DNA from 2 places in the Micromonospora sp. B11E3 genome. Region 1 is predicted to be linked to the other one. Evidence: riboswitches for the same ligand, from Rfam matches in the RefSeq annotation. Region 1 holds a riboswitch; the other holds the start of a gene.

The links. Region 1 has a riboswitch for thiamine pyrophosphate ahead of ABGB16_RS19920 (ECF transporter S component). Riboswitches for the same ligand answer to the same signal wherever they lie in the genome.
Region 2: another riboswitch for thiamine pyrophosphate. It lies ahead of thiE (thiamine phosphate synthase); the one in region 1 lies ahead of ABGB16_RS19920 (ECF transporter S component).

Annotation. Positions count from the first base shown of each region.
Region 1 covers NZ_JBDPMC010000039.1:42,781-47,445, reverse strand. Annotated here, with positions in the region: gene ABGB16_RS19930 (RNA-guided endonuclease TnpB family protein) at 1-1,146, shown strand, start outside; gene ABGB16_RS19925 (permease) at 1,204-2,208, opposite strand; TPP riboswitch at 2,461-2,568, shown strand; gene ABGB16_RS19920 (ECF transporter S component) at 2,643-3,233, shown strand; gene ABGB16_RS19915 (ABC transporter ATP-binding protein) at 3,352-4,665, shown strand, end outside.
Region 2 covers NZ_JBDPMC010000119.1:2,911-7,575, forward strand. Annotated here, with positions in the region: gene ABGB16_RS31500 (aminotransferase class III-fold pyridoxal phosphate-dependent enzyme) at 1-570, opposite strand, end outside; gene ABGB16_RS31505 (LysR substrate-binding domain-containing protein) at 676-1,587, shown strand; partial or broken gene ABGB16_RS31510 (transposase) at 1,610-1,961, opposite strand; gene ABGB16_RS31515 (hypothetical protein) at 2,090-2,224, shown strand; TPP riboswitch at 2,373-2,483, shown strand; gene thiE (thiamine phosphate synthase) at 2,478-3,104, shown strand; gene thiO (glycine oxidase ThiO) at 3,098-4,258, shown strand; gene thiS (sulfur carrier protein ThiS) at 4,227-4,427, shown strand; gene ABGB16_RS31535 (thiazole synthase) at 4,424-4,665, shown strand, end outside.

The DNA.
Region 1 (4,665 bases):
ACGTTCGGTTGCGTACGCCTGGTCTGGAACCGGACTCTCGCCGAACGTCACGCCGCCTATTACGAGCGGGGCGAGAGAACCTCGTACCGGCAGACCGACGCCGCGCTCACCGCGTGGAAGAAGACCACCGAACTGGCGTTCCTGTCGGAGGTGTCGTCGGTGCCGTTGCAGCAGGCCCTGCGGCACCAGCACACCGCGTTCGCGAACTTCTTCGCCGGTCGCGCCCGATACCCGCGCTACAAGAGCCGCAACGGTCGCCAGTCGGCGCACTACACCCGCTCGGCGTTCCGCATGAGAAACGGTGTCCTGCACGTGGCGAAGACGCACGCGCCACTGGCGTTCGTGTGGTCGTTCGACGACGTCGACCTCACCACACTCGACCCGACCATGCTCGTGATCTCCCGGGAGCCGGACGGCCGCTGGTACGTGACGTTCGCCGTCGACACCGACGACCTTGAACCGCGCGAGCCGACCGGGCACGAGATCGGCGTTGACCTCGGCATCACCGATTTCGCCGTAACCAGCGACGGGCAGCGCATCGCCAACCCCCGCCATCTGGAACGCAGGGCCCGCAACCTTGCCCGCTACCAGCGGCGCATGGTGCGATGCCAGCGCGGCAGCGCCAACCGGCGCAAAGCCAAGGCCAAGATCGCCCGCGCACATCGCAAAGTCCGCAACGCTCGTGCGGACTTCCTCCACCGCACCAGCACCCACCTGGTCCGGGCTGCGGACACGATCGTGATCGAAGACCTCGCGGTCGCCAACATGGTCCGTAACCGCAGCCTCGCCAAGGCGATTTCCGACTGCGGCTGGGCTGAATTCCGCCGCCAACTGGAGTACAAGGCCGCACGCGCCGGCCGTACCCTCGTGGTGATCGGCCGCTGGTACCCCAGCAGCAAGACCTGCTCGGCGTGCGGGCATCTGCTCGCCGCCCTCAGTCTTTCCACCCGGCACTGGACGTGCCCGACCTGCCGCACCCGCCATGACCGGGACGTGAACGCGGCGAAGAACATCCTTGCGGCTGGTCGAGCCGTAGCCAGGCACACCCCTGGCGATGCCTGTGGAGCTGATGTCAGACGGCAAGGGTCCTCCCTTCCGCAATCGGCCGTGAAACAGGAACCCCGCGCCGCGAGGCGCCCGGCTTAAACCGGACCGGCCGCAAGGCCGATGGGAATTTTCCCTCCTCCAGGAAGAGGAAGGAAGTCAAAGCAGCACCGCCCCGACTCCGACGGCCACCGCGACGGCGACCACGAACGTCGCCGGGGCGAACCGGACCGCGAAGCGTCGACCGAAGACGCCGGCCTGCATGGAGATCAGTTTGAGGTCGACCATCGGCCCGACCACCAGGAAGACGAGGCGGGAGGTGAGGGAGAACTGCGACAGCGAGGCGGCGACGAAGGCGTCCGCCTCGGAGCAGATGGACAGCAGCACGGCCAGCCCGGCCAGGGCGAGCACGGAGAGCACCGGCTCGTCGGCGAGGGCCCGCAGCCACCGCTCCGGGACCAGCACGTTGATGCTGGCGGCAGCCAGCGCGCCGACGACGAGGAAACCGCCGGCGTGGACCACGTCGTGCCGGACCGCCGCCCAGAACGCCACGCCCCGCGACGCGCCGTCCAGCTCCGGTCGGCGCGGCAGCCGGATCCAGTCGGCGCGCCCGAGCCGCAGCCACAGCCACCCCATCACCGCGGCGACGACCAGGCTGGCGACCGCCCGCCCGAGGACCATCTCCGGCCGGCCGGGGAAGGCGACCGCGGTGGCCGCGAGCACGATCGGGTTGACCGCCGGGGCTGCGAGCAGGAACGCCAGGGCCGCCGCCGGGGTGACGCCGCGCCGGATCAGCGAGCCGGCGATCGGCACCGAGCCGCACTCGCAGCCCGGCAGGACCACCCCGGCAACGCTCGCGACCGGCACGGCGAGGGCCGGGTGCCGGGGTAACGCGCGGGCCCAGAACGAGCGTGGCACGAACACCGCAATCACCGCCGAGAGCAGCACCCCGAACACCAGGAACGGCACGGCCTGGACCAGCACCGACACGAAGACCGTGGTCCAGGTCTGCAACCGGGGTGCGGACAACGCGCGGGCCAGCGGCTCGCGGAAGACCACCAGCAGGACCAGCAGGGCGGCCAGCACCTCGACCGAGCCGACCCGCGGTGCCCGTCGCGGCCCGCGCCCGGCCGGCTCCCCCGCCGGTGCGTCCGGCGCGGCCACGCCGACCGCCCCCGCCCCCGGGACCCCACGGTCGGGCCCGGCGGGCGGCTCGGCGCTGCCGGTCGGTGACGTCACGGGCTCGCCTCCTTCGGCGCTCGACGATCTACGGCGCGACACTATCGTTCCCCGCGGACCGCGTCGACGGACTCCGGCCAGATGGCGGTAACGACCGGCGCGGAGTCGTTTCACCCACCTGGCGCACGTCACTTTGCCACGTGATCTTCGGAGGTGTTAGCGTCGGCGGGACAACTTCATTTCCGACAGGGGAGCGCACAGCGCTGAGAGTGCGGGCAAACCGTCCGCAGACCCTCGAACCTGATCTGGGTAATGCCAGCGCAGGGAGTTCGGTCATTCTCCAGCCGCGCCGCCGTCCGGTCCCACCGGACGCGGCGTGCGTCTTCTCCTGGTTCTTCCACTGAACTGGGAGCCATCGCATGAACCACACGGACAGCCACCGCTGGCGCACGATCGACATCGTGGTCGCCTCGGTGATCGCGGTCGCCTTCGGCGTCATCTTCTGGGCCTGGGGCCTGGTCTGGAGCGCCACCGAGGGGGCCTTCGCGTTCTTCCCGCCCGCGCAGACCCTGCTGTACGGCGTCTGGCTGATGCCGGCCGTGCTCGGCGGCCTCGTCATCCGCAAGCCCGGCGCCGCGCTGTACTGCGAGACGGTCGCGGCGGTCCTCTCCGCCCTGCTCGGCAGCCAGTGGGCCGGCACCGTGATCCCGCAGGGCATGGTCCAGGGCGCGGGCGCCGAGCTGGTCTTCGCGGCGTTCCGCTACCGCTCGTTCCGGCTGCCGACCGCCCTGCTCGCCGGGGCGCTCACCGGCGTCGGCGCCGCCCTGTTCGACTTCCTCGTGTGGAACGTCAAGTACGACCTGACGAGCTACAGCATCCCGTACGCGCTGCTCACGATCGTCAGCGCCGCGCTCGTCGCCGGCGCCGGCGGCTGGTCCCTGACCCGCGCCCTGGCGACCACGGGCGCCCTGGACCGCTTCCCCGCGGCCCGCGACCGCGCCCCGATCTGACCCCCACCGAACTCGTGTCGATCATGGAGTTGACGGCTGTGTCGATCTCCGGAAACGCCGTCAACTCCATGATCACCGGGGCGGGGCCGGGCCTGGCCGGCGGGAGGGGGTGACGGGCGTGGGGGGCGTCAGGCTGCGGGGGTTCGGGTGGCGGCACGCCGGGCGGAAGGCCTGGGCGGTGCGCGGGCTGGACCTGGACGTCGAGGCGGGCGAGCGGGTGCTGCTGCTCGGCCCCTCGGGCGCCGGGAAGAGCACCCTGCTCGCCGCGCTCGCCGGGCTGCTGCCGGCGGACTCCGGCGAGCAGGAGGGGACCGTCGAGATCGACGGGGTCGACCCCCGGCAGGCCCGTGAGCGGGTCGGGATCGTCTTCCAGGACCCGGAGACCCAGTTGGTCATGGCCCGCTGCGCCGACGACGTCGCGTTCGGGCTGGAGAACCGGGGCGTACCGGCCGGCGAGATCTGGCCCCGGGTCGACGAGGCGCTGCGGCGGGTCGGCTTCCCGTACCACCGGGACCGGCCCACGGCCGCGCTCTCCGGCGGCGAGCAGCAGCGCCTGGCGCTGGCCGGCGCGCTCGCCCTGCGGCCCCGGCTGCTGCTGCTCGACGAGCCGACCGCGAACCTCGACCCCGCCGGCGCGACGCTGGTCCGGCAGGCGGTGGCCGACGCCCTGGACGCCGGCACCACCATGATCCTCGTCGAGCACCGGGTCGCCGAGGCGCTGCCGCTGGTCGACCGGGTGGTGGTACCGGAGCCGGGCGGCGGGGTCCGCGCCGACGGGCCGCCCGGGGCGGTCTTCGCCGCGCACGGCGACGCGCTCGCCGCCGAGGGGGTCTGGGTGCCCGGCCGGACCGTGCCGCCCCGGCGCGCCGCCGCGCCCGCCGGCGACCTGCTGCTCACCGCCGACCGGGTCGGCCTGCCGCCGCGCCTCGCCGCCACCGATGTTCGGGTACGCGCCGGCGAGGCGCTCGCCGTGCTCGGCCCGAACGGGGCGGGCAAGTCCACCCTGGCGCTGCTGCTCGGCGGCCTGCTGCGGCCCGGTACGGGTCGGGTGGCCGCGACCGGCGAGCTGGCCGGCCCGGACGCGGGCACTCCCCCGCACCGCTGGCGCGCCCCTGCCCTGGCCCGCCGGATCGGCTCGGTGTTCCAGGACCCGGAGCACCAGTTCGTCACCGGCACCGTCTTCGACGAGCTGGCCCTCGGCCCACGCCGCACCGGCCAGCCCGAGGCGGCGGTACGGGCCACCGTGGACGGGCTGCTCGACCGGCTGCGGCTGACGGCGCTCGCGCGCGCCAACCCGTACACCCTCTCCGGTGGCGAGGCGCGGCGGCTGAGCGTGGCGACGGCCCTGGCCACCGCGCCCCGGCTGCTGATCTGCGACGAACCCACCTTCGGCCAGGACCGGCGCACCTGGCGGGAGCTGGTCGACCTGCTC
Region 2 (4,665 bases), on a different contig from region 1:
GAGGGTGAGCTCGGTGTCCTGCTCGGGGGTCAGGCCGGCCCGCGGGCGGTAGAGGTCGGGCCGGGGCAGGCGCAGGAACCGGGCCTGGATCGGGCCGAACGGGTTGTCCGGGTGGGGCCAGCTCGCCGCCATCGTGGTGATCGACCGGCCGTGGTACGCGTCGTGCAGGATCGCGATGTGCTGCGCGCCGGGCCGGTTGCGCATGGCCAGCTTCAGCGCCATCTCCACGGCCATCGAGCCGTGCAGGGTGAAACCGACCCGGTCCAGGCCGGCCGGCGCGATGGAGACGAGCAGCTCGGCCAGGTCGAGCAGGGCCGGGGTGTGGAAGGTCGGGCGGGCGTGGGTGATCGCGCGGGTCTGCTCGATCGCCGCCTCGATGACCCGGGGGTCGTTGGCGCCGAGATTGTTGGACCAGGCCTGGGCGGTGCAGTCGATGTAGCTGATGCCGGCGTCGTCCCAGACCAGCGAGCCCTCGGCGCGGACCAGGGTCAGCTTGGTGGGGTCGCCGCCGGCCGGCTCGTGCAGGAGAAGGGTCTTGGCGTGCTCGCGATTTGCTGCGGTATCTACCATGAACGGCCATCCGATCCGATTCGGTGCTGAGGGATGACCGAAGACTAGAAACGCCGGCGATACCAGGGGAAAGACCGAGTTTCATAGGCTTTATAGATGCTGTCTATGAACGTGACGCTCCGGCACCTGCGGTGCTTCGTCGCGGTCGCCGAGACATTGAGCTTCACTCGAGCCGCCGAGCGCCTGCACATCGCGCAACCGTCGCTGAGCTACACGATCCGGCAGCTCGAACACCATCTCGGGCTGATGCTGCTGGAACGTACCACCCGCGCCACGGTGCTGACCCGCGAGGGCGTCGCGTTCCTGGCCGAGGCGCGGGCCGTGCTCGACCGCTTCGAGGAGGCGATGGCCACCGCGTCCCGGATCGCCCAGGGGCAGGCCGGCCGCCTGCGCCTCGGCTACCTGATCGGTGCGGCTGTCGAGTACGTGCCGGTGATCCTGCAGGCGTTCACCGAGCAACACCCCGACGTCAAGATCGAAGTGATCGAGTACGACTTCAGCGCGCCCAACGGCGGCCTGGACACCGGCGACACCGACGTGGCCATCGTGCGTCCCCCGCTGCACGGCGTCCGCGACGTCACCACCCGTACGCTGCTGGCCGAGCGATGTTTCGCCTGCGTGCCGGCCCGGCACACGCTGGCCGCCCGGTCCGAGGTGGACGTCCACGAGCTGCTGGCCGAGCCGATCGTCGCCGCGCCCGGCGAGGGCACCTGGCGCGACTACTGGATCCTCGACGCCTACCGCACCGAGCCGGCCACGGTCGTCCACGAGGCGGCCACTTTCGAGGCGGAGTTGCAGGCGATCGCTTTCGGCCGGGGCATCTCGATCGTCCCGGAGACCGCCCCCCGCCTGTACGCCCGCCCCGGCGTCGTCTTCGTCCCGATCACCGGCATGCCCTCTTGCGAGGTAGCGGTGGCCCACCGCGCCGGCGCTCCACCCGCCGCGGCGGCGTTCGCCCAGGTCGCTCTGGATGTGGTGGATGGCCGGCGCTACCGCAAACGACTCGAACTGCCGTAGGCGACGACATCGGGTTGCAGTGCTAGGGCGCGTATTTGGTTGTGATCAAGGAGTGCCGCGTGAGGTCCTTGATCCAGATCATCGAGGCGCGGAGGTGTAGACCGGCGAGGTAGCTCTCGGGGGTCTTGTCGTACCGGGTGGCGATGCCTCGCCAGGCCTTCAGCTTGTTGATCAGGCGCTCGACGGTGTTCCGCTCCTTGTAGAGGTCGGCGTCGTGGTTGACGGGTCGGCCGCCCTGGCTGCCCTTCTTCTTCCGGTTCGCGGCCTGGTCCCTCGGGGATGACTGCCTTGATGTGGTGTTCCCGTAGGTAGGCGCGGTTGCCGCGGGACGAGTAGGCCTTGTCGCTGGCGACCGCGTCAGGCCGGGTGCGGGGGACCGGCGACATCCGCGAGGCCGACACCGCCGTCTCCGGGTAGGACTTTTCGGTGTACGTCCGTCCAACGCGCCGGTGAGCCAGGGTTGTGCGGGCGAGTATGAGCGGTATGGGACTCCGGGGAGGCGGTGAGGTCGGCCGGGACCTGTTGCAACGCCGCTAGGACGTGCGACAGGCCAACCGAGCAGGTGCACGCCAACGCCGAGGCGGGCGCCTGGCAGCCCACCGACGAGGACCTGGACGCGCTCGACGCCCTCCTCTGACCGGGCTTTCCGCTGCCCCGGTGCCGTACCGACGGCGCCGGGGCAGCCGGCTCTCCGGCGGCAGCCCGACGGCGCGAAACGCGGGCGGTCGAGGGAAAAGCGTCACCCACCCTTGGCGGATCCGGTGGAACACCGTACGGTAGGCCGCAAGTGACCCACGGGAGCCCGGTGCGTACCGGGCTGAGAGGGGGGCTGTAAGCCCCCGACCGTCGAACCTGATCCGGGTAATGCCGGCGCAGGGAGGAGTGTTGCCGTGCCGTCCCTGGGACGACTGCATCTGATCACCGACACCCGGCCGGGGCGGGATCCGCTCGGCGTGCTGCGGGCCGCCCTGCCGGTGGCCCGCGCCGAGCTGGTCGTCCAGGTCCGGGTGGAGGACGACGCCACCGACCGGGAGGCGTACGAGCTGGCCCGCCAGGTGGTCGCGCTGTGCCGGCCGTACGGGGCGACGTGCCTGGTCAACGACCGGCTGCACGTGGCGCTGGCGGTGGACGCGGCGGGTGGCCACGTCGGCGCCGACGACCTGCCGGTGCGGGCGGCCCGCCAGGTGCTCGGCGCCACCGCCGTGCTCGGCGCGACCGCCCGGGAACCGGTGGCCGCCGCCGAGGCGGTCGCCGCCGGGGCGAGCTACCTGGGCGTCGGCCCTTGCCACGCCACCACCACCAAGGCCGGGCTGCCCGAGCCGATCGGCCCCGCGGGGGTACGCGCGGTCGCCGGAGCGGTGGACGTGCCGGTCATCGCGATCGGCGGGGTGACCGCCGCGTCGGTGCCGGCGCTGCGCGCCGCCGGGGCGTACGGGGTGGCGGTGGTCGGGGCGATTTCCGCCAGCCCCGATCCCGCACGCACGACTGCTGACCTGATCGAGGCCCTGACGTGCTGACCCGACCGGACGTCGCTGTCGTGGGGGCGGGACCGGTCGGGCTGGCTGTCGCGTGGCGGTGCGCGTCTCGGGGACTGCGCGTGACGGTGCACGATCCTGCCCCTGGTACGGGCGCGTCGCACGTGGCGGCCGGGATGCTCGCGCCGGTCGCCGAGGCGTACTTCGGGGAGCACCAGCTGACCGGGCTGCTCACCGAGTCCGCCGCCCGCTGGCCCGGGTTCGCCGCCGAGCTGGCCGAGGCCGCCGGCGCCGATCTCGGCTACCGCACCGACGGCACCCTGGTGGTCGGGCTGACCACCGACGACCTGGCCGAGGCGCGTCGACTCTGGACGTACCAGCAGGGGTTGGGGCTGCCGATCACGCCGCTGCGCCCCTCGGAGCTGCGGGACCGCGAACCGGCGCTGGCCCCGCGCGTGCGCGGCGGCGCGGTCGCCCCCGGCGACCACCAGGTCGACCCGCGCCGGCTGGTCGCCGCGTTGCGGACCGCCGCCGAGCAGGCCGGCGCGGTGTGGCGGCCGGGTGTGATCGGCGACCTGTCCGAGGTGGACGCCCGGGTCACCGTGGTCGCGGCCGGCTGCGGCGCGGCGGCGCTCACCGGGCTCCCGGTCCGTCCGGTGAAGGGCCAGGTGCTGCGGCTCCGCGCGCCCGGTCGCGGCGCGCCGGACTTCCGGCACGTGGTCCGGGGGTACGCCGACGGCGAGTCGGTCTACCTGGTGCCCCGGGACAGCGGCGAGGTGGTGGTCGGAGCGACCGTCGAGGAGCGCGCCGACACCGAGGTGACCGCCGGCGGGGTGCTCCGGCTGCTCCGCGCCGCCGTGGACCTGGTCCCCGAGCTGGCCGAGTACGACCTGGCCGAGGCATCCGCCGGGCTGCGCCCCGGTACGCCGGACAACGCGCCGATCATCGGGGCGCTGCCCGGCCGGCCCGGCGTGCTCGCCGCCACCGGACACCACCGGCACGGCATCGTGCTCACCCCGGTCACCGCCGACCTGATCACCGAGCTGATCGTCACCGGCGAGCCGGACCCGCTGCTCGCCCCCTTCACCCCCGACCGGTTCGCCGGCACCGACGCGCCGGCCACCACGGGCCGGGATCGGACGCATCCACCATCGAGGAGGAGACGTGCAACTGATCGTCAACGGCACGGGGCGTGACCTGCCCGGCGGGACGACCCTCGCGGAGGTCGTCCGCGCGGTCACCGACCAGGAACGCGGCCTCGCGGTCGCGGTCAACGGTGAGGTGGTGCCGCGCGGCGGCTGGTCGGTGACCGTGCTGCGCGACGGCGACCGGGTCGAGGTGCTCAGCGCCGCCCAGGGCGGGTGAGCGGAGTGTCCTTCGAACTCGGCGGGGTCGGCTTCGGCTCCCGGCTCATCCTCGGCACCGGCGGCGCGGCCAACCTGCACGTGCTGGAGCAGGCCGTCCGGGCCTCCGGCACCGAGCTGGTCACGGTGGCGCTGCGCCGGGTGGACACCGCCCCGGGCACCGCCGGCGGGCTGCTCGACCTGCTGGACCGCTGCGGCGTACGGCTGCTGCCGAACACCGCGGGCTGCTACACCGCGTC